DNA from 3 places in the Pseudoalteromonas sp. AOP7-A1-14 genome. Region 3 is predicted to be linked to each of the others. Evidence: predicted binding sites of a transcription regulator. Region 3 holds the regulator's gene; each other region holds the start of a gene.
What was found. The regulator sigma-54, encoded in region 3, starts transcription at its own class of promoters, with help from an activator protein. The targets are predictions, from matches to a motif close to GTTGGCACGNNNNTNGNNT.

Region 1 (7,528 bases), on a different contig from region 3:
TTCGAGGCTGGCTTTGTTGTTTGGGCAATATATAAAAGTCCCATTTTGAAAGCCATTTAATGACCCATCAGGGCGAAAGGTTATTGCGTTTCGAGGGTATTCAAGGCTATCTGAACTGTGCACCTTTTCAAATGTACTTAAAAGCAGTTCGTCGTGCTCTAACGTTGTTGACTTATCGTGATCAATAAAAAGTGACATTTTTTTATCCCACTTACCCTCAGTGCATTGACCATTTTTTAGTGCGCATAGAGTAACATAAGTACTATTTTCAACAGCATATAAGCGACCGTAGTTGATATTTCTGTGCAGGAGATTAACATGATTTTCTAATCTGTTTTTAGCTAAAAAGTTAGGGTAAAACCACATTGATAGCTGACTAATAATGCTTACTATAACCAGAGCAACCATTAGTTCCAGAAGGGTAGCTCCATTGAGTTTTAGTATTGATAATTTCATCCTTGAAATCCTGAACTAACAATTTATTAATTCAGTCTAGTAAATGATAGCTATATGACAACTGTATTTTGTTTGTTTTTTAATCGCACGTGTTGTTGGTATCACCAACATAAAAAGCAGTCCCTGATACTGATACGCTCAATGCTTTATTATTATCATTACTTGTGCAATAAATAAAACCGGTAAAACCACTAATGCTGGCTAAGCTTGTTGTGATACGACCGCTGGTGTTAAAGCGAAGGCTGCTATCACCAGAAAAACTTATTTTGTCATTAGAGGGTGAGTTCGACATTACACGTAGTAGGCTGTCGCCTGAGCTATCATAACGACCATTGCTATTAGCATCTATAAATAAAATAACGGTATTCGTTGAGTCTCACTTACTTTGACATGTTAGGTTGGTGTTGCTTGAAGCTGGGTTTGGCGCGGGGCATACAATTACAATCTCATCGGTACTTGCTGCTTGAGCTCGGGCATAAGAAATATTTCTTTTTAACTCTAATAAAAAGTTTTCGGCGCGGTTTTCCTCTAGCATGTCGCTGCTATTCCACAATGCTATAGTGGCGATAATACTGGCAATAGCTACAGTAACCATTAACTCTAGTATAGTGAACCCGTGTTGTTTTACTTTCATATACATCTTATTGACTACTCATTACCTTAGTATAGCTATTTTTATTAGCATAATCATAGCATGGCAGATTGTTTTATCACCGTAATACAATCACTTTGTTTGCTATGAGCCTTATGATTGTCTAAAATCGAGGCAACTGTAGCTTTAAAAAGTAATTAATATGAAAAAAATAGAAGCAATCATAAAACCATTTAAATTAGACGACGTTCGTGAAGCACTGTCAGATGTGGGCATCACAGGAATGACGGTCAGTGAAGTTAAAGGTTTTGGTCGTCAAAAAGGCCATACAGAATTATACCGTGGTGCGGAGTACATGGTTGATTTTTTACCTAAAGTTAAGCTTGATATCGTATTAGGTGACGAGGACGTAGAGCGTGCTATAGATGTGATAGTTAAAACCGCGCAAACAGGAAAAATTGGTGATGGTAAAATATTTGTCACAGAAGTTGAGCGTGTCGTGCGTATCCGTACAGCGGAAGAAGATGAAGATGCAATTTAAGTTGTTCTTTAAGTAATCAAGCACAAAAAAAAGGCGCTAACTTATTAAAGTAGCGCCTTTTTTGTGTTTATTTTTACTTACTTATTTCTTTTGTTGAGCTCTCGGGTGCTTTTAGCATGCTCACTTAGCTCTGATAGACCAAGCTTGTCGTAGCTCTTTTCCATCATAGCTAGGGCTTGATCTAGGTAGCTACTTTGTGAGTAATGCTCAACTACGTACTTACCACGGTTAGCGGCTGCTAGGTAGGCTTCGCGTTCGTAGTAATACTTAGCTACTTTTAACTCATAGCGCGCCATTTTATTAAGTAACCATACTAAACGTTTCTTTGCCTCTGGTGCGTACCCACTGTTAGGGAAGCGTTTTACCAGCGTTGATAAATCGGTAAACGCTACGCGGGTACGATTTGCATCGCGATCGGCTCTATCAACTCCAAAATATTCCTGAAAGGCATTTTTATCGGCTTTTATATTCACTAAACCGCGCATGTAGTACATGTAATCTAAGTCTTTGTGATTTGGGTTTAAGCGCAAAAAGCGGTCAATGGTTGCAAGTGCTCGTTCGGTATTACCTGCTTGGTAGTGAGCAAACACTAAATCCATTTGTACTTGCTTTGACATAGGGCCAAATGGGTAACGCGAATCAATAGCAGTTAATAGTTCAATAGCGCGGGCATAAAGACCTGAATCAAGAGTTTGTTTAGCGTCTTCATAAAGCGCTTGTGCGGATTTATTAGGAACACGTTGAATTTCTTCTTCCTCTGGTGCTGATGAGCAAGCACCTAAACCAAGTAATGAAATTGTAAAAACAAGGGCGAATGCACGTTTTCCTATTCTATTTATCATTTTATTTGTTACCTTCGATGTCTTCGGCTAGGCCAATAGGGTAAAACCGAGTAAACTATACATATTATATAATGCTTTTATTAAAAGCGATTCTAACCCAGTCGAGCACAGCTTGCACTGGTAAATTGGGTAAAGTTACTAATGTCAGAGCAAATTTCTCTACAAGCCGAGGTTCCAACTGAATTAGGCGGTAAACGTCTAGACCAAGTATTGGCACAATTGTTCCCGGATTATTCTCGTTCACGCATAAAAACATGGATTTTAGATGATAAAATCACCGTTAATGGCGAAATTTTCAACACTCCACGTGGAAAACTGTTTGGTGGTGAACAAGTTAATGTTGAAACCACCATCGAAGCACCGCGTGAATATGAAGCACAAGATATCAAACTAAACATCGTTTATGAAGACGATGATATTCTAGTGATCAATAAGCCAATGGGCTTAGTGGTGCATCCTGGTGCCGGAAATCCTGATGGTACTGTGCTTAATGCACTATTACATCATTTTCCTGAAATTATTAATGTGCCACGCGCAGGAATTGTACATCGCTTAGATAAAGATACTACCGGTTTAATGGTGGTTGCGAAAACGATTCCAGCACAAACGCATTTAGTAAACGCGTTGCAAAAGCGTGAAAATTTCACTCGTGAATACGAAGCTATTTGTAACGGCACGATGACTGCTGGCGGTATGGTTGAAAAGCCAATTGGGCGTCACCCTACACAGCGTACTCACATGGCCGTGCATGAGCAGGGTAAGCCCGCGATAACTCACTACCGTGTGGCCGAAAAGTTTCGTGCTCATACACGTTTACGTTTACGCCTAGAAACAGGACGGACTCACCAAATACGTGTTCACATGGCTTTTGTCAATCACCCATTAATTGGTGACCGCTCTTATGGCGGGCGTCCACGACCACCAAAAGGCGCAACGCCAGAATTATTTCAAATGTTACGTGATTTTACTCGCCAAGCATTGCACGCAGTTAAGTTAAGTATTGCTCACCCAATTACCGGTGAGATGATGACGTGGCAAGCCCCAATACCCGATGACATGGTTGCTATGACTCAGGCTCTACGTGAAGACACTAAAGCTAACCCTGATATTGAGCTTTAAAGAGCACTGTTACAGGTATGAACTTAACGCCCACATGGCCAGCTCCTCAGAATATTGGCGCGCTTAGTACAACACGTAAAGGTGGCGACTCACAGCCACCTTTTGCGAGTCTAAATTTAGGCTTACATGTGGGAGATAACCCAAACACAGTAAACAGTAATCGTGCAGTATTAACTGCGCAGTTGCCAGCACTTCCTGTTTGGTTAAATCAAGTGCACAGTGGTGATGTTATCAACGTCGACAAACATTTTGATAAAACTTGTCTGTACGATGCTGATGCGTTATTTACTCGTGTTAAAAATCAACCGCTTGCTATTATGACTGCTGATTGTTTACCTATTTTACTTGCTACGCGTTGTGGGTCTGAAATAGCGGCGATTCATGGTGGCTGGCGAGGGTTATCGGCGGGCATTATTAATAATACGCTTGCTCAATTTAGCGTTGAAAGAGCCGATATAATTGCCTGGCTAGGCCCTGCAATTGGTGCTGGGAATTTTGAAGTCGGTAGTGAAGTTAAAGCTATTTTTGAAGCTGAACATAGCAGCCATCAAGCAGCTTTTATAGCTGAGCCTAACGATAAGTTTTTGGCCGATATTTATAGCATTGCTAAACAGCAACTTAACTTACTAGGAGTTAAAGATGTTTTTGGTGGTGAATATTGTACGGTCAGTCAGTCTGAGTTATTTTTCTCTTATCGTCGAGATGGTCAAACAGGGCGGATGGCCTCTGTGATATGGCGTAAATAATCCTGGGCATGTTGACCTTTTAGGATTAAAACTTGTTTATTTAGGGACGGCTTAATCGCGACGCGAGATTTTATCCTAGTGGACTAAGTAAAAATAGGGCAAAGCTATCGCGTCCTGAGCTCGCCCCTTACCTGAATCAATGTAGGCACTAAAGAGTTAATCGTCCTTAGGTTCTGCTTTGTCTAACAAGCAAACTAACTGCTGCAAACTTAGCCTGGGAAGATAAGTAGACCTTAACCTTTTAGCAATTAATTTACAGCTTGTTACTTGATCAAATCGACAAACATACCCATTAATTAAACAATTAGTTTTTTTATTAGGTATCCACTCATGCGTTTAGATAGATTTACCAGTAAATTTCAATCTGCGCTTTCTGATGCGCAGTCGTTAGCTCTTGGTCGTGACCATCAATTTATTGAACCTGTGCATTTAATGTATTCGTTATTGCAGCAAAGTGGCTCAAGTGTTCGCGCACTTTTAGCGCAAGCAGGTATCAGTGCTGATGAACTTAACACCAAGTTATCTCAAGAAATCGAGAAAATTTCTAAAGTTGAAGGTGTTGGCGGTGACGTACAGCTATCAAACAATATGGTGTCTTTAATTAATTTATCTGATAAATATGCACAAAAGCGTAAAGATAAATATATTTCAAGCGAGCTTTTTGTCCTAGCTGCTTGTGAGGATAAAGGCCCATTGGGAAACATTTTTCGCGCCCTTAACTTAACGGTCACGAAGGTTGAAACTGCAATTAAAGCTATTCGGGGTGGTCAAAAGGTAGACGACCCAAATGCGGAAGAAACACGCCAAGCGCTTGAAAAATTTACAGTAGATTTAACCGAACGTGCTGAGCAAGGTAAGCTTGATCCGGTAATAGGGCGAGATGATGAAATTCGTCGTACCATCCAGGTACTACAGCGTCGCACTAAAAATAATCCAGTACTTATTGGTGAGCCTGGAGTAGGTAAAACCGCTATTGCTGAAGGGCTAGCGCAACGTATTATTAATGGCGAAGTGCCGGAAGGTTTAAAAAATAAACGTGTATTATCACTTGATTTAGGGGCGTTGTTAGCTGGTGCTAAGTATCGAGGGGAGTTTGAGGAGCGCTTAAAATCGGTGCTTAATGAGTTGGCAAAAGAAGAAGGCCAAGTTATTTTGTTTATTGATGAAATCCATACCATGGTCGGCGCAGGGAAAAGCGACGGCGCTATGGATGCGGGTAATATGTTAAAGCCTGCCCTTGCCCGTGGTGAGCTGCATTGTGTGGGGGCAACCACATTAGATGAGTATCGCAAGTATATAGAAAAAGATGCTGCTCTTGAGCGTCGTTTTCAAAAAGTATTAGTTGAAGAGCCTTCTGTTGAAGATACTATTGCCATACTACGCGGCTTAAAAGAGCGCTATGAATTACATCATTCTGTTGATATCACCGATCCAGCTATTGTTGCTGCGGCGCAGCTATCGCACCGTTATATTAGCGACCGTCAATTGCCCGATAAAGCCATTGATTTAATAGACGAGGCAGGCTCTTCTATTCGTTTACAAATTGATTCAAAACCTGAGTCACTTGATAAACTTGAGCGACGTATTATTCAGCTAAAACTCGAAGATAACGCCCTTGCCAAAGAAAAAGATGAAGCCAGTCAAAAGCGCCGCGCTGAAATGCAAGAGCTGATCACAGAGCTTGACGTTGAGTACCGTGAACTAGACGAAGTATGGAGTGCAGAAAAAGCATCACTTCAAGGTACACAAGTTATTAAAGGTGAGTTAGAGCAAGCACGCCTTGATTTGGATGTAGCTCGTCGTGCTAGTGATTTACAACGGATGTCTGAGTTGCAATATGGTCGTATTCCTGAGCTTGAGCGCAAACTTGAACTAGCTTCACAGGCTGAAGTGCAAGAAATGAGTTTACTTAAAAACCAAGTAGGTGAAGATGAAATAGCCGAAATTCTTTCGCGTTGGACAGGTATTCCGGTATCACGAATGCTGCAGGGTGAGCGCGAAAAATTATTGAAAATGGAAGGTGCATTGCACCAAAAAGTGATTGGTCAAGACGAAGCCGTGGTGGCTGTATCTAATGCAATACGTCGCTCGCGCGCAGGACTTGCCGATCCTAATCGTCCGATTGGCTCGTTTTTGTTTTTAGGGCCAACGGGAGTGGGAAAAACCGAGCTTACGAAAGCATTAGCAAATTATATGTTTGATACCGAGAGCGCCATGGTGCGTATCGATATGTCAGAGTTTATGGAAAAGCATTCGGTGGCCCGTCTTATGGGGGCACCTCCGGGATATGTGGGCTATGAAGAGGGCGGTTATTTAACCGAAGCGGTTCGTCGTCGTCCTTATAGCGTTATTTTGCTCGACGAAATTGAAAAAGCACACCCTGATGTATTTAATATTTTATTGCAAGTACTTGATGATGGCCGCTTAACCGATGGTCAAGGCCGCACTGTTGATTTTAAAAATACGGTGATCATTATGACCTCAAATCTAGGTTCTGATATTATTCAGGATCAAGCCGGTAGTAATGATTACGACACGTTAAAAGAAAAAGTGATGGGGGTGTTAGTCAGTGAGTTTAGACCAGAGTTTATTAACCGTATTGATGAAACCGTTGTGTTTCACCCACTTGCTAATGAGCATATTAAAGAAATAGCCGATATTCAGCTAGAAAAACTTCGAGAGCGCTTAACTGAGAAAGGTTACTTGCTAGAGGTGACCGATGCAGCCCTTGAACGCATTGCTGCTAGCGGTTTTGATCCCGTTTATGGGGCAAGGCCATTAAAGCGGGGTATTCAACAAACGATTGAAAACCCACTCGCGCAAAAACTATTAGGGGGCGAATATATCCCTGGTGCAACAATTACTATTGATAGTGATGAAAGCGGACTGGTGTTTACTTCGCGCTAATTTATAACCGTTATTTAAAAGGCCAGCAACGTTGCTGGCCTTTTTAGTTGTATTGTAAAAGTGATAAGGTCCACGGTTTGATCACCCTGCAACTTTCCCCAAACTTTAATCGTCAACATTAAGTCATTCACTTTGCGCGAATTTTCAACAAGTTCTGCGGCTTCTTTGGCAACATTGAAGCTTAAGTTTTGTTTAAGTTTTCATCACTGTGGTATTTAATACGACTTAAGTTGTCGCCAATATCACTGCTTAGAATTTGTTTTTGTTGTAGAGGGGTTGTGCTCGGTTTTTTAAATCAGCAGAAGTTTTTGTTTTGACCGATTAA
Region 2 (7,528 bases), on a different contig from region 3:
AAAGCAAACCAAGAAGCCGACAAAGCGATTGCTAGTTTAACAGTATTAGAGGAATCACCTTATAAAGAGGCCTTAATTAGCTTAGCCAAAATAGCGGTTGACCGCAGCCACTAAATTTTTATTTAAGCCATAAAAAAGCCTGCAATTGCAGGCTTTTTTAGTATTTAACCTAAATTCAGGTTATATAGGCTATTACGCCATGAAATCAACACCTTCTTTGATGTCTTTTTTCAGGGTTTCTAGCATGTCATTTTTGGCTTTCTCTTCAAATGCGCTTAGCTCGCCGTAAGAAAGAATTTCTTCTACGCCGTTTTTACCTAAACGTACTGGGTGTGCAAAGTATTCTGCATCGCCGTTTTCAATAGCAACATATGCGTAATCTACTACATCTTCACCCTGCAGGCCTTTTACTAAAGACATACAAAAACGAGCTGCAGCAGCACCCATTGATAACGTTGCTGAACCACCGCCAGCTTTAGCATTTACTACTTCAGTACCCGCATTTTGGATACGTGGAGTAAGTGCAGCAACTTCTTCATCAGTGAAAGATATACCTTCAACTTGTGAAAGAAGCGGTAAAATAGTCGTGCCTGAGTGACCACCAATTACTGGGACTTTAACTGACGCAACATCAACGCCTTTAAGTTCAGCAATGAAGGCTTCAGAGCGGATCACGTCAAGGGTTGTAATACCAAAAACGCGCTTAGCGTCGTATGTACCCGCTTTTTTGAATACTTCAGCTACAATTGGCACTGTACCGTTTACTGGGTTAGTTATAATACCCACTAATGCTTTTGGACAGTTAGCAACGATGCCTTCTGCTAATGTTTTGATAATACCTGCATTCACGTTGAATAAATCAGCGCGATCCATACCCGGTTTACGTGGCATGCCTGCAGGGATAAGTACGACATCAGCCCCCTCTAACGCTTTACCTAGGTCATCGGCACCAAAACCCGCTACTTTTACGTCAGTTGGGATGTGAGAAAGATCAACCGCTACACCTGGAACAACTGGGGCTACGTCATATAATGATAATTCAGAACCTGCAGGTAACCCTGTTTTTAATAATAAAGACAATGCTTGGCCGATACCGCCAGCTGCGCCTAGAACAGCAACTTTCATAAAACTCTCCATAATTTAAGGTAGGAAAAACTTAGTGGCACTAAAGATAATGAAATTAACACCTAAAGACAAATTTATCCTGCTTATTTTGCATATAATTTCGACCATAGTTGTAAATAAAGTAGTTTACAGGTGAAATTCATCAGACAATTACTGCATAACTATGCAATATTGTGTAGAATTACCCCACCATTAATGAATAAGAATCTACGACATGCAACCCCAAGACAAGCAAGAAGCATTAGTTAAAGCCTTTAAAGCGTTATTAAAAGAAGAGAACTTTGGCTCACAAGGTGAAATAGTTGAGGCCTTAAAAGAGCAAGGCTTTGATAATATAAGCCAAAGTAAAGTCTCACGCATGTTAAGTAAATTTGGTGCTGTACGCACCCGTAACGCAAAACAAGAAATGGTTTACTGCTTACCTGCTGAAATGGGCGTACCGACTGCTAAAAGCCCTCTACGCCAATTAGTTATAGATATTATGCATAACGAAATGATGATTATCATTCGTACCAGCCCTGGGGCTGCACAGCTTATTGCTCGCTTGCTTGATTCATTAGGCAAGGCCGATGGCGTACTTGGTACCATTGCTGGCGATGACACTATTTTTATCGCGCCAGCGAAAATATCTGAAATAGATGTCACCCTTGAGCGTGTTCATATCTTATTTGATACGGTTTAAACTTACAGTTGCTTTAAAAAGTTTAACGATGGTGCAAAAAACGCAGATCCCATATCGGCTTGAGTAAAATCAAGCCAATGATCAGAACACTCCCCCAAGCGACTCTTAAGCACTTGCGTAAAAGCCTCCCCTGAAGCGGAACAACTAACCGTTAAAATCCCCTGTTCGTGTACATCACCAAAAGGCATACTTTGATTTAATAAAATCGGCAGCCCTTGTTCATCTTTAAGTTCTACCCTAACGGCATGACTACTTTTTATAGCAGGCACCACAAGTGTGTTATCTAAGCGTGTGCGCCCCATTATTTGTTCTTGTTCTGTCAGTGATAGGTGCTGCCATACACTTAAATCATGCACAAAACGTTGCACATGAATATAACTGCCCTGATCTTCAAAGTGACCTGGCTTATTAATTAATGCCGTGGTGCGTTTTTGTCTGCCATAAGGCATATCGCCACCATAAATAAAGCCATTAAAATCACGACCATCTAAAAAGCGAAAGTTACGAACTTGCTCCACCAGCTCAACATCTGGTGAAAATAGCTTTAAGATTTGCAGTGCAAATAAGTGATTTACATCTTCGCGATCTGAACGGATTTGAATAAATAAGTCGAAAGGCTCAGCCCCCATAAGATACTCACTATGAGTTATATTAGGGAAACTTTTTAATTCGTCTGGGATAAACTCAGGAAGCAAGTGCGGCCAATACTGAGCACCAATTGCGACAAAGCTTGTAAGCATAGACTCAGAGAATTGATCAGCAAATTCATCTTGTATTGCACTGACTCGTTTTAATTTTTTACGTAAAGACTCATCGTGACTATCTAGCACGTTAAAAAACAAATGCAAACCGTGTAAGTTTGCCTCAGCACAAATTCCAGATTGCGCTTGCGCCATGATATATCCTTAGCTTAAATGTTTGACACGGCCGAATTTTTCGAATGAAAAGCATTGCAGCAAACCGCGTAGCCTATTTCTATTTTATTCTATTAATAGCTAACTCAACGTTATCTAATTGAAATAACTCGATTCAGTGACTGTTAATACTTACCTATAAGTATATGCTTTGACCAAGAAACTCTGCAACCACCTTTTATACACAGAACAACAAAAAGGTTCAGAAGTTCGCAGTAATGAATTAGATTAATGAGTTTCTGTTTAACTATTTAAGCTACATGCCTCCCATTATGGAAATACTACGTGAGACATCTCTTACAAGTATGGCAGAAATTGAGTATAACGATGATAAAAAAACACGAAAATAAAAAGTAAAACATTGATTTTAAATTACTTTTAATAAGTTTCAAAATCTTGACAAATATTTACATTCAAATTTTATCCTTTTTTAGCTAAATAAAAACTCTATACTTATTTCCATCGGTTAGGCAGCAATGCCTTAATGAGTAAAGACATGGATTAACTACTCATTAATCTAAGGATTATAGATTCCGTTACCCTAACAAGGATTTAAGGGCAAGCTCAGGATGAGCACACAATGGAGTGTTACTAAATTGGACAGCATCAGGATGATGCGTAAAGGAAGCACAATAGGAATTGTGAAAATGGAGCACGGATGCAATAAGGATATAGGCTCGGATAGCCTACATTACGCATAGATAAAAGTAATAGCGTAATCACATGGATTAGTAAGGATTATGGAGTTAATCAAGTACCATTGCAGGATGCAATAAATTAAGAAGATCCCGCAAGCGCGACTAGAAATAGGACGCGCTTTTCTTTTTTATCTACTTCATCAATATATTGATATACCCATCATTCATTCTCAAATGCGACATAAATACCTTTAAATTCAACCCTCATAATATAAAATTATCGCTAAAAGTGTTCGCCTCTTATATACAAACTTATAATATTCATAGTTAGACTGTTGATCTTTAGCGCTGCAAAGTTAAGAATAAATAATGTTCTGACATTACAAACTAAAAATGATCACAGACAAAAAGCTAAATAAAAAAGAAGTCACCCGAGAGAAAAATCAACTGCTTATCCTAAATGCAGCTGAACAATTGTTTGCTCAACTCGGCTATGAAGGCGCAAGCATGAGCAAAATAGCAAAAGAAGCGCAATTTCCTAAAGCGAATATTTTATATTACTTTAAAAGTAAAGATGGCTTATACGAGGCTGTTATTGATCGAATTGTTGTCAACTGGAACTTAGGGTTAGACAAAAATACAGCCTCTGATGATCCCGCATTAGTGTTGTACAGCTACATTAAAAATAAAGTTACCTTATCGATTAATAAGCCTTTGCAATCTAGGCTATTTGCGGGTGAGGTTTTACGCGGGGCTCCTTACTTACAAAATTATATAAAAGCCAATACACGTCCTTGGGTTGAACAGAAAGTAGCAATATTTGAAAGCTGGATGGAACAAGGTAAGATCGACAGAGTTGATCCTTACCACTTGTTATTTACTATTTGGTCTACTACCCAATATTATGCAGACTTTCAAAGTGAAGTATTACTGGTACTTGATAAACCTGAGTACGATAAAGTTGATGTCGACACGATTACCGACTCCATAGCCCATATAATCCTAAAAGGGCTCGGTCTAACTATTCCTACTCAAAGTGAGCAAATACAATGCTAAAATTTACGACTCCAGATTTATATGATGATCACCGTGACCACGTCCAAGTTATGGATAGTGGCCTTTACCATTTTGGGAAAAACAAACACTTCTGCGGCCAAGCTATCACCGTCACTTGCCCTGATGACAATTCTCTTGCTGCTGACATACTTCACCAAGACGGTACTGCAAAAGTACTGATTATTGATGGGTTTGCCAGTAAACGCTTGCTTTTATTGGTGATATTATGGCCGAGCGCGCGCTAAGTAATGGTTGGGAAGGGGTTATTATCAATGGGTGTTGTCGTGACATAGAAATTCTAACAACTTTAGAATTACCTGTAATGGCGTTAGGTTCCACCCCTCGCTGTACTGATAAAAGAAGTTTTGGTGATAAAAACCAACCTGTAAATATGTTAAGTACAACAATTAATGAAGGTGATTGGATTTATGCTGATGTTAATGGTGTATTGATCAGCAAAAAATCACTTATATAATCCACAGTCCTCATAAACAAGAGAACTAACTTGGTGCAAAGGCGCACCAAATTAGGCCGTTTTTACCTAATTTAACCCTTCATTTTCGGTTTATTATTATATGAGTTCCTTGCGGAGCCAATAAAAGCTGACCAATCGGACAACATAATAGTTATGGCACTGCTTTTGCTTAATGACTAGCAATGACGTTCACTAAAAAGATAAATACTCAACTTCAAAATCAAGCATAGAGCGCGCTTTAGAACTCAAAGCGATGCTGTTTTGCAAATATAAAATGACATTTATCTCTTTTGTACAAACAACAATGCATATACACGATTCTCTCAACTTCACCAAGTAACGAGTTTTAACATGAGCATAAAAACAAGCAATAATCACATCGGCATTTTTTGCGATCATGGCCCAAAAAACTGGCAAATAACCCAACAAGGATTATTAGCCAATAAACGCTTAGCGGTTAAAGATGTTTTTGCTGTAAAAAATGAGCGTAATAGCGCAGGTAACCCTCATTGGTTTGAAAATGCAGCCCCCATGCTAAGCACAGCTTCTTGTGTTGAAAAACTAATGCTACAAGGTTGTAACTTCCAAAGTTTCACCCACACGGATGAGCTAGCATATAGTCTAGAAGGTAATAATATACATTACGGTGCAGCTCAAAATCCTAAGCTGGCAGGCCATGCTTGTGGTGGTTCGAGCATGGGGTCTGCTGCCGCAGTCGCGAAAGATTTAGCAGATATAGGACTGGGGACTGATACAGGTGGCTCAATACGAATTCCGGCTAGTTACTGTGGTTTATTCGGTATTAGACCAAGCCACGATGTTATTGCAAAAGATGGGTTAATACCTCTAGCAGCGCCATTTGACACTATTGGATGGTTTACCTCAAGCGCAGAACTACTTAAAGAGGTAGGCGATGTTTTATTACCTAAGCAACCTATCAATCCGGTTAATACCTTGGTAATAGCGGATGAGTTACTTGAGCTCGTTGATCCTTCATTAGAAGCCACATTACTGAACTCGTTGGCTCTCACAAAAAAACAGTTCTCTAAACACAAGCGTTTTAGTGTACCGAGTAAACAAATATTTACCGAACTTAGTGATGCGTTTCGAGTATTACAAGGCCGCTCTATTGCTCACACGTATCGAGATTGGCTAGAGCAACCTAAGAGACTTTCACACTTTGCTCCGGCTATTCAAGCACGCTTTACCATGGCACTATCATTAACTGAACAAGAAGAGCGTGAAGCTAAAAAAGTACAACAGCACTGGCAAGCATTAGTTGCTAATAACTTAGATTCTAAAAGCTGTTTGTTTTTACCCACTACACCGACAACAGCACCCTTGTTGGGAGCGGATACAAACGCTTTACGCATGCAAATAATTACATTATCGGCTATTGCAGGCTTGAGCCGCTCAGCGCAAGTGCATATTCCAATGCCATGTTTAGCAAATGGCGCCCCCTATGGCTTTTCGCTAATGATGAGTCATGGTAACGATAAAAGTTTATTAGCTTGCATACAACTGATTCACACACAACTAAAGTAGAGCATAATTGTATGAGTACACAAAATATTGCATTTACCGCCCCACACTTTTCGGCCACCCAGGCAGGTATAAATATACTTAAAGAAGGCGGAACCGCCACTGAGGCCATGGTCGCAGCCGCTGCTGTAATTAGTGTGGTATACCCACATATGAACTCCATTGCTGGAGATGGATTTTGGCTAATAGATAATCCGAAGGCCACTTCACCTATCGCTATTGATGCCTGCGGGCGCGCAGTAAGTGATATCAGTGCTTATAAAGATCTAACCCAAATTCCTGAGCGCGGTGGTTTAAGCGCACTAACTCAAGCAGGCACAATCAGAGGTTGGCAAAAAGCGCTACACATTGACAAAAATGCTCAATTACCTTTAACACGGATTTTAGCCCCCGCTATTGAACTTGCCCGCAATGGTTTTATTGTTACTAAAAGCTTACAAACTGCCTGTGAAAAGCTTGCACAAACTGATGGCACTAACAAAGCATTTAGAGACCTATATATTCCTAACGGTAAACCTCTGCATGCTGGTCAGCAATTTAATAATCCAAAGCTTGCAGATACATTAGAACAGTTAGCGCAACAAGGGTTAGATGCCTTCTACCAAGGTCCGCTTGCTGACTCATTTATCAAAGACTTAGCGGCCCAAGGAAGCGTTATGACCGCTGAGGATATTATGAATACACAAGCGACTGTTGTCACTCCTCTGACTATGAATATTTCAGGGATAGATTGCTACAATTTACCTGCTCCAACTCAAGGCGTTCATTCGTTACAAATACTAGGTGCGGTTGACCAGCTAAAGCACTTAGCAAAAACCGAGGCTGATTGGGCTCACTTAATTGTCGAAGCGACAAAGCAAAGCTTTACTCACCGTCCATCCTTATGGGCTGATCCTGACATAGTGGGCGCAGCTTACGAAAATGCACTAACTAAAGAACAATTAACCAAATTAGCTAATAATATAGATATGAGCCAAGCTAAAAACTGGCCTTTTAGTACCGAACCCGGTGATACTGTTTGGATGGCAGCTAGAGATAAAAACGGGCAATTAGTTAGCTTTATTCAAAGTATCTACTGGGAGTTTGGAAGTGGCGT
Region 3 (7,528 bases):
AATAAATTAAAGCTCAACGATGACCAAATCGCTTATATCGGCGACGATGGCCCTGACTTGCCTGTAATGGAACAAGTTGGCTTTGCGGTAGCGGTAAATGATGCGCACCCACTTATAAAGCGCCTTGCTCATTATACAACTATGCTACCGGGTGGGTTTGGTGCAGTGCGTGAATTAACCGACTTACTGATGTTAGTTAATAATAAACAGTTAACAAACACAGGCACAAGCTCATGAATAGCGCGCGTATAATTCTATCTATTTTATTTGTAGCGACTATGGTTTGGTTATGGTATCCGTACTTTAATCAACCTCTAGACAATCAAAATAAACAAGAAAAAATCATCGCTAAGCCTGATTATGTAGCAGTTGCCCTTAAGCAAACAGCTTATGATGAACAAGGCAAAATAAGCCATAAAGTCACAGCGACAAAAATGGAGCTTTACCGAAAGCTTGGCTTTACTTACTTTGAACAGCCTATATTTACAATATATAACGAACAACAGACTTGGCGAATAAACGCTAAAGAAGCCACGTTATACGAAAACAACACCCTTATTTTAGACGGTGATGTTGTGGCTAAAAATTTAACTAGTAATGCTATGATTGAAAATATTAACGCCGACAACATTGAAGTAAATATCGAAGCACAAACCATGCGTTCAGCGCAGCCGGTAGAATTAATCGGTCCGAATTTAAAGATCACTGGCCGCGGCCTCGAAGCCGATTTAAAAGCCGAAGTGATAGAACTTATCAACCATACGCGAACCATATATTATGACCAATAAACTAACTAAAATACTATTACCAAGCCTATTCATCGCTTTTTCAACAATCGCAGCCACGCCGCCTGCAGATCAAGTATCAATTAGTGCCGATAAGCAGCAAGCACAACTTAAAGAAAATGTGGGGATTTTTGAAAAAAATGTCGAAGTAATTCATGGTAATCGTCATATTACAGCCGATCGCCTTGAGGTTCATAAACGCGGCGATTTAGGCGAAAATAAACAATTGTTAATCGCAACAGGCAAGCCTGCCTACTTTGAAGAAAAGCAAACCGATGGCACTGTAATGAGCGCCAGCGCCAATGAAGTACGTTACGACGTAGCAAAACGCTTTTTGACCCTAGTTGGTGATGCTAAAGTGACTCAGGCAGGACAAGAAATTAATGCTAAAAGCATCACCTACGATATGCAGCAACAGCTTATTAGCGCCGAAAAAGATGAAAACTCTGACGACCGAGTACACACCATTTTAGTGCCTATAAACAGCAAAAAAGATAACGAAAAAGGCCAACCATGAGCACTTTAAAAGCAGAATTTTTAGCAAAAAGCTATAAAGGCCGCGAAGTCGTAAAAAATGTCGGTCTTGAAGTCAGTGCAGGTAGTATTGTTGGCTTACTTGGCCCAAATGGTGCGGGTAAAACCACCACTTTTTATATGATTGTTGGTTTAGTTCCAAGTGATAAAGGGCGTATTACTATTGATGAGCAAGACATAACGCTACTACCAATGCACAGCCGCGCACGCTTAGGAATTGGCTATTTACCACAAGAATCATCAATTTTTCGTAAACTCACCGTTTACCAAAATTTAATGGCAATTTTAGAAACTCGTAAAGAACTAAAAAAGACTGAACGCGAAGAGGTACTAAATGAATTACTTGACGAACTAAGTATTCAACACATTCGTGATAGCCAAGGCATGGCATTGTCTGGTGGTGAACGCCGCCGGGTAGAAATAGCTCGCGCATTAGCAGCCAATCCTAAATTTATTCTTTTAGATGAGCCTTTTGCTGGTGTTGACCCTATTTCAGTGTTAGATATAAAGAAGATTATTGAACACCTTAAAAACCGAGGTATAGGCGTACTTATTACTGATCACAATGTACGAGAAACCCTTGATGTTTGTGAAAAAGCCTACATTGTTTCTCATGGGGAGCTAATTGCATCTGGCACTCCTGAAAACGTATTAAATAATAAAACAGTGCGCGATGTTTACCTAGGTGAACAGTTTAGACTCTAAATCGACTAGCATCTGCTAGTATTAATTATGACAACATTTTAAAAAGGATTGTTAGAGATACATGAGGCAATCATTACAGCTGCGCATGGGCCAGCAACTTACAATGACACCACAGCTGCAACAAGCGATACGCCTGCTGCAACTTAGTACATTGGATCTCCAGCAAGAAATACAAGAAGCGTTAGATAGCAACCCATTACTTGAGGTTGAAGAACAAAATTTTAGTGACGAAGATGCTGGTAAAAATGAACAAAAGCAAGATACAGATGATGTCACGGTTAGCGCTTCGCCAGACGAAACCTCAAGCGAATACGAACAAGAAAGCTCAGAAGCATTAACTAAAGAAACCGTGAGTGACGAAATGGCAATGGACGTTACGTGGGATGAGTACATGAGTGCAGCCCCTAATACGTCATCAGGGCCAATGCCTGAAGATGAATCTATTTATCAAGGTGCATCAACAGAAACACTGCACGAATATTTAATGTGGCAACTACAGTTAACGCCATTTAGTCCCACTGATGAGGCGATCGCTTTAGCTATTGTTGAAGGCATCGATGAATCAGGTATTTTAACCGTTAGTTGTGAAGACTTATTAGAAAGCTTGAATCAAGGCGGCGAAGAAGAAATAGAACTTGATGAAATACAAGCTGTGTTAAAGAGAATTCAACTTTTTGACCCAATCGGCATCGGCGCACGCAGCTTACCTGAATGCCTATGTATTCAACTAAATCAATTTGATCCCGCAACCCCTTGGATTAGCGAGACAAAAAAGGTTCTAACTGATCATATCGATTTATTAGCCAGTCGTGATTACCGTACTTTAATGAAAAAGACTAAGCTTAAAGAAGACGAGCTTAAAGAGGTTATGACGCTCATTCACAGTCTCAATCCCAAGCCGGCTGATACCATTGTGCGTGAAGAATCTGAGTACGTTATTCCTGATGTGTCAGTGAAGAAAATAAAAGGCCGCTGGATAGTTGAGCTTAACCCCGACAGCATGCCAAAAATTCGTGTAAACAGCCAGTATGCGGCAATGTCTCGCTCTGTTAAATCAAGCAGTGACAGCCAGTTCATTCGCTCTCATCTGCAAGAAGCCAAATGGTTTATTAAAAGCTTAGAAAGCCGTAACGATACTTTATTAAAAGTAACTAACTGCATTGTGCAGCAACAACAAGGTTTTTTTGAACATGGACCCGAAGCTATGCGCCCAATGGTTTTAAATGATGTAGCTGAAATGGTGGAAATGCATGAGTCAACAATTTCGCGAGTAACTACGCAAAAATATATGCATACTCCACGCGGTATTTTTGAGTTGAAATACTTTTTTTCAAGTCATGTAAGCACCGAAAATGGGGGGGAATGCTCATCAACAGCTATTCGTGCTCTGATCAAAAAGCTAGTCAGCGCAGAAAACTCAGCGAAACCGTTGAGTGATAGCAAAATAGCAGATATATTGGCAGAGCAAGGAATAAAAGTGGCTAGACGCACCATTGCAAAATACCGCGAGTCGCTTGCTATTCCACCATCGAACCAAAGAAAAAGTTTGATTTAAGGCGTTAACACACAGAAGGAAAATGCTTATGCAATTAAATTTAACGGGTCGCCATGTAGATATTACTGATTCATTAAGAGACTATGTAAATAGTAAATTTGCGAAGCTAGAAAGGCACTTTGATCATATAAACAATGTGCATGTCATTCTTGATGTAGTAAAACTAAAGCAAAAAGCAGAAGCCACTTTACATGTCAGTGGCGCGGAGTTGTTCGCTTCGACACAGCACCAAGACATGTACGCCGCGATTGACGGACTTATAAATAAACTAGACCGCCAAGTAATCAAACACAAAGAGAAGATTGCTCGACATTAATCCTATGAAATTAAGCTCACTTACTTGTCAGGACTGCAGTAAAGCTGCGGTCCTTTTTAATAGCAAAAAACGCATTATTGAATTCATAAGCCAGCTAGCCCACGAGCAGTTACCGCATTTAGTCCAGCAAGATATACTTAATGCGCTGTTGACTCGCGAAAAGTTGGGGAGTACAGGTATAGGTAAAGGTATTGCTATTCCTCATGGCCGAATGAATGGTATTGATAGTCCTTTAGCGCTTGTGCTAGTGAGTAAATCACCCATTAATTTTGATGCTATCGATAATCGCCCTGTTGATATATTTGTCGCACTCATCGTCCCTGACGGTGATAGTGAGCTGCACTTAAAGACGCTAGCCGCCATTGCTGATAAACTAAACAATAAAGAGTTTTGCAAACAATTACGTAGCGCAAAAACGGACCAAGATTTATTTAATGTAATTGATGCACAATAAAGGAGACTAGTAATGGAGTTAATTATCGTCAGCGGCCGCTCAGGCTCAGGGAAGTCCGTTGCGCTACGAGTATTAGAAGACTTAGGCTATTACTGCGTAGATAATATTCCAGTTAACCTATTACCGTCTCTAGTACGAAGTGTATCAGACAATTACGACAAAATAGCTGTTAGCATCGACGTTAGAAACCTGCCTAAAGAACAAAAAGAATTTAACGATATACTCGAATACCTACCTGGATTTGCAAAACCAACTTTATTTTATTTAGACAGCGACGAGCAAACACTGATAAAACGTTTTTCTGAGACTCGTCGCCTGCATCCATTATCGATTGACTCTTTACCGCTTGATTTAGCGATAAAACAAGAAAAAATATTGCTGGATGTACTGATCACTCATGCTGATTTTATTATTGATACCACCGATTTAAGTGTCCACCAGCTGGCTGAATCAATTCGTGAAAAAATTCTCGGCAAAAAAGACAAAAAATTAATCATAACTTTTGAATCATTTGGCTTTAAACATGGAATTCCTAAACAAGCTGATTACGTATTTGACGCACGATTTTTACCAAACCCACATTGGGAACTTGAGTTAAAGCCACTGACAGGACTTGATCAACCAGTAAAGGATTATTTAGCAAGTCACAGTATAGTGCAAAAGTTCACCTGGCAAATTCAAACCTTTGTACAAACATGGCTGCCTCATTTAGAGCGTAATAATCGTAGCTATTTAACTATTGCTATTGGTTGCACAGGTGGCCAGCATCGTTCAGTCTATTTAGCGCAAACCATTGGTGAAAGTTTTGCAATGTCTCACTCAAATGTGAAAATTCGCCACCGTGAACAAGAAATATAAATACCAAGGTAGCCACAATTAATGTATGCAGAAGATACTTTTTTAATTAAAAACAAGTTAGGCCTACATGCTCGTGCTGCTAGCGTTCTTGCACAATTAGCAGTGCAATTTGATGCCACCATAACGCTATTTCAAGATGAAAAACAAGCGGCTGGCGACAGTGTCTTAGCACTGATGCTGTTAGAAAGCAGTAAAGGCAAAGAAGTAAAAGTTATTTGTAAAGGCCCTGATGCAAAATCCGCGCTTGCAGCCATCGGACAGTTAATAGCAGAGCGTTTTAACGAGCAAGAATAAGCTTGCGCTTGGTGTCTGTCTTTAAATTGCGGTAAACTAAATACAGTTTTTAGCCAAAACATTGTTAATTATCTGAATTTTTCTATCTTCGTAATAGTTTATTTTTATAAGGACGCCAATGCCCGATACTTTTGAACAGGATTATCCACTACAACAACTAAAACAGGTGACTCAGTCACTCAATAGTGGGCAGTTTGTTCAAGTCAGGCGTATGTTAGCAAAAACGGCCCCGTGCGATACCGCGCTATTACTAGAGTCATCTCCGCATAAAATCCGTAGTTTACTATGGCAACTGGTCGACCCTGATGTGCAAGGTGATGTACTCGAAGAGCTTTCTGAAGATGTGCGCTTGGGTATTATTGCGCAAATGGAACCTGAGCATATAGCTGCTGCCACTGAAGACATGAGCGATGATGACTTCGGCGAAGTATTACGTAGCCTGCCCGATACAGTTTATCAAAATGTGGTTGGCGCCATGGACAGCCAAGATAGAGAACGTGCTACCCAAGCACTTTCTTATCAAGAGCGCTCAGCCGGGGCATTAATGAACACCGATACGGTGACTATTCGCCCTGATGTTACTATTGATGTAGTCCTTCGCTATCTGCGCTTACGCGGCGAGCTACCTGAAGGCACCGACGATTTATACGTAGTTGATAAGCATAACTGTTTTTTGGGCGCAATGCCGCTAAGCGTACTATTAACTAACTCTCCGGATAAAGTCATTCGTGATTTGATGGATGAAGACTGTGAGTCAATTGCCATCTCTATGGATGAGAGTGACGTTGCGCAGCTGTTTGAACGCCATAACTGGATTTCAGCCCCTGTTGTTGATGATAACGCACAATTACTTGGTCGTATTACTATCGATGATATCGTTGATGTTATTCGTGAAGATGCTGAACATAGCTTATTGAGCTTAGCCGGCCTTGATGACGAAGAGGATACCTTTGCTCCCGTATTAAAAAGCTCCCAAAAGCGCTCTATTTGGCTTGGTGTGAATTTATTGACGGCGTTAACAGCTGCTTTTGTCGCCAGCTTTTTTGAAAACACTCTCGCTGTTTTACCTATTCTAGCCGTACTTAACGGTATTGTGCCGTCGATGGGGGGTGTTGCAGGTAGTCAAACACTCACTCTGGTTATCCGCGGTATTGCAGTTGGCCATATAAATCAAACCAACCAACGCTTTTTGCTGATGAAAGAACTGGCTATCGGCGCGATTAATGGCGTGGTATGGTCAATTTTAATAGCAGGCGTGGTCGCTATTTGGCAGTGGGACTTTAAGTTGGGAGCCGTGCTTGCTTTTGCTATGTTTATGAACTTAGTAGCAGCAGGTATAGCCGGTGCTAGTATTCCACTAATTTTGAAAAAGATGAATATAGATCCAGCCCTTGCAGGTAGTGTGTTATTAACTACAGTGACTGATATAATAGGTATTTTCGCCTTTTTAGGCACTGCAACTTGGTTACTGATTTAATTGAGTTAGTGTAAGAAAAGTTGCTTGAATTAGCTCAACTCTACATACTCACTAAGGGCGGCATTTAGTAACATGCACTTATGGTTTTTACTACTTAACACTTCTAATATTGCTGCCATCCTAGCTAACCACCCTTACTTTTCGTGTGCTTACAGCTATCCATAGCCATTCTCGTAATTCCACCTTAACTTCCATTATCCTTATTTATCCAAGCCTTCTATAATCCATTACTTACTTGCTCGGTGAAGTAGTATCCATAATTTTCTTCCATTGCTGCGCCGTCCATAGCGACACACTTTGTACATCCGTTTCTTTAAAATGACTTTCTTTTGTATGATTATACTCCATAACATTCCTCCTTGCAGACTTGCGCCTGTTCTTCCTTGTAAGTATTAATGAATACGGCTTATTAACGTCTAGCGATGATATAAATCGCATGGATCAAACCAGGAATATAACCCAGCAATGTTAACAAGATGTTAATCCAAAATTGTGCACCCAAACCTACCTGTAAAAAAACACCTAAAGGTGGAATGAGCACTGAAAATAT

Region 1: the regulator sigma-54 is predicted to act here: its motif matches at 1,134-1,152, upstream of ACT3RM_RS01735 (P-II family nitrogen regulator).
Region 2: the regulator sigma-54 is predicted to act here: its motif matches at 5,043-5,061, upstream of ACT3RM_RS01205 (amidase family protein).

What each region holds. Positions count from the first base shown of each region.
Region 1 covers NZ_JBQSVO010000005.1:17,348-24,875, forward strand. Annotated here, with positions in the region: gene ACT3RM_RS01725 (GspH/FimT family pseudopilin) at 1-456, opposite strand, end outside; partial or broken gene ACT3RM_RS01730 (GspH/FimT family pseudopilin) at 536-1,090, opposite strand; gene ACT3RM_RS01735 (P-II family nitrogen regulator) at 1,251-1,589, shown strand; gene ACT3RM_RS01740 (outer membrane protein assembly factor BamD) at 1,667-2,431, opposite strand; gene rluD (23S rRNA pseudouridine(1911/1915/1917) synthase RluD) at 2,573-3,550, shown strand; gene pgeF (peptidoglycan editing factor PgeF) at 3,568-4,296, shown strand; gene clpB (ATP-dependent chaperone ClpB) at 4,627-7,203, shown strand; partial or broken gene ACT3RM_RS01760 (PAS domain S-box protein) at 7,465-7,528, opposite strand, start outside.
Region 2 covers NZ_JBQSVO010000003.1:66,327-73,854, forward strand. Annotated here, with positions in the region: gene ispB (octaprenyl diphosphate synthase) at 1-114, shown strand, start outside; gene mdh (malate dehydrogenase) at 193-1,125, opposite strand; gene argR (transcriptional regulator ArgR) at 1,340-1,807, shown strand; gene ACT3RM_RS01190 (Dyp-type peroxidase) at 1,810-2,703, opposite strand; gene ACT3RM_RS01195 (TetR/AcrR family transcriptional regulator) at 3,753-4,415, shown strand; partial or broken gene ACT3RM_RS01200 (putative 4-hydroxy-4-methyl-2-oxoglutarate aldolase) at 4,409-4,890, shown strand; gene ACT3RM_RS01205 (amidase family protein) at 5,242-6,435, shown strand; gene ACT3RM_RS01210 (gamma-glutamyltransferase family protein) at 6,447-7,528, shown strand, end outside.
Region 3 covers NZ_JBQSVO010000011.1:22,219-29,746, forward strand. Annotated here, with positions in the region: gene kdsC (3-deoxy-manno-octulosonate-8-phosphatase KdsC) at 1-237, shown strand, start outside; gene lptC (LPS export ABC transporter periplasmic protein LptC) at 234-788, shown strand; gene lptA (lipopolysaccharide transport periplasmic protein LptA) at 778-1,302, shown strand; gene lptB (LPS export ABC transporter ATP-binding protein) at 1,299-2,024, shown strand; gene ACT3RM_RS03565 (RNA polymerase factor sigma-54) at 2,086-3,579, shown strand; gene hpf (ribosome hibernation promoting factor) at 3,608-3,895, shown strand; gene ACT3RM_RS03575 (PTS sugar transporter subunit IIA) at 3,900-4,349, shown strand; gene rapZ (RNase adapter RapZ) at 4,362-5,207, shown strand; gene ACT3RM_RS03585 (HPr family phosphocarrier protein) at 5,229-5,501, shown strand; gene mgtE (magnesium transporter) at 5,620-6,978, shown strand; gene ACT3RM_RS03595 (YqaE/Pmp3 family membrane protein) at 7,388-7,528, opposite strand, start outside.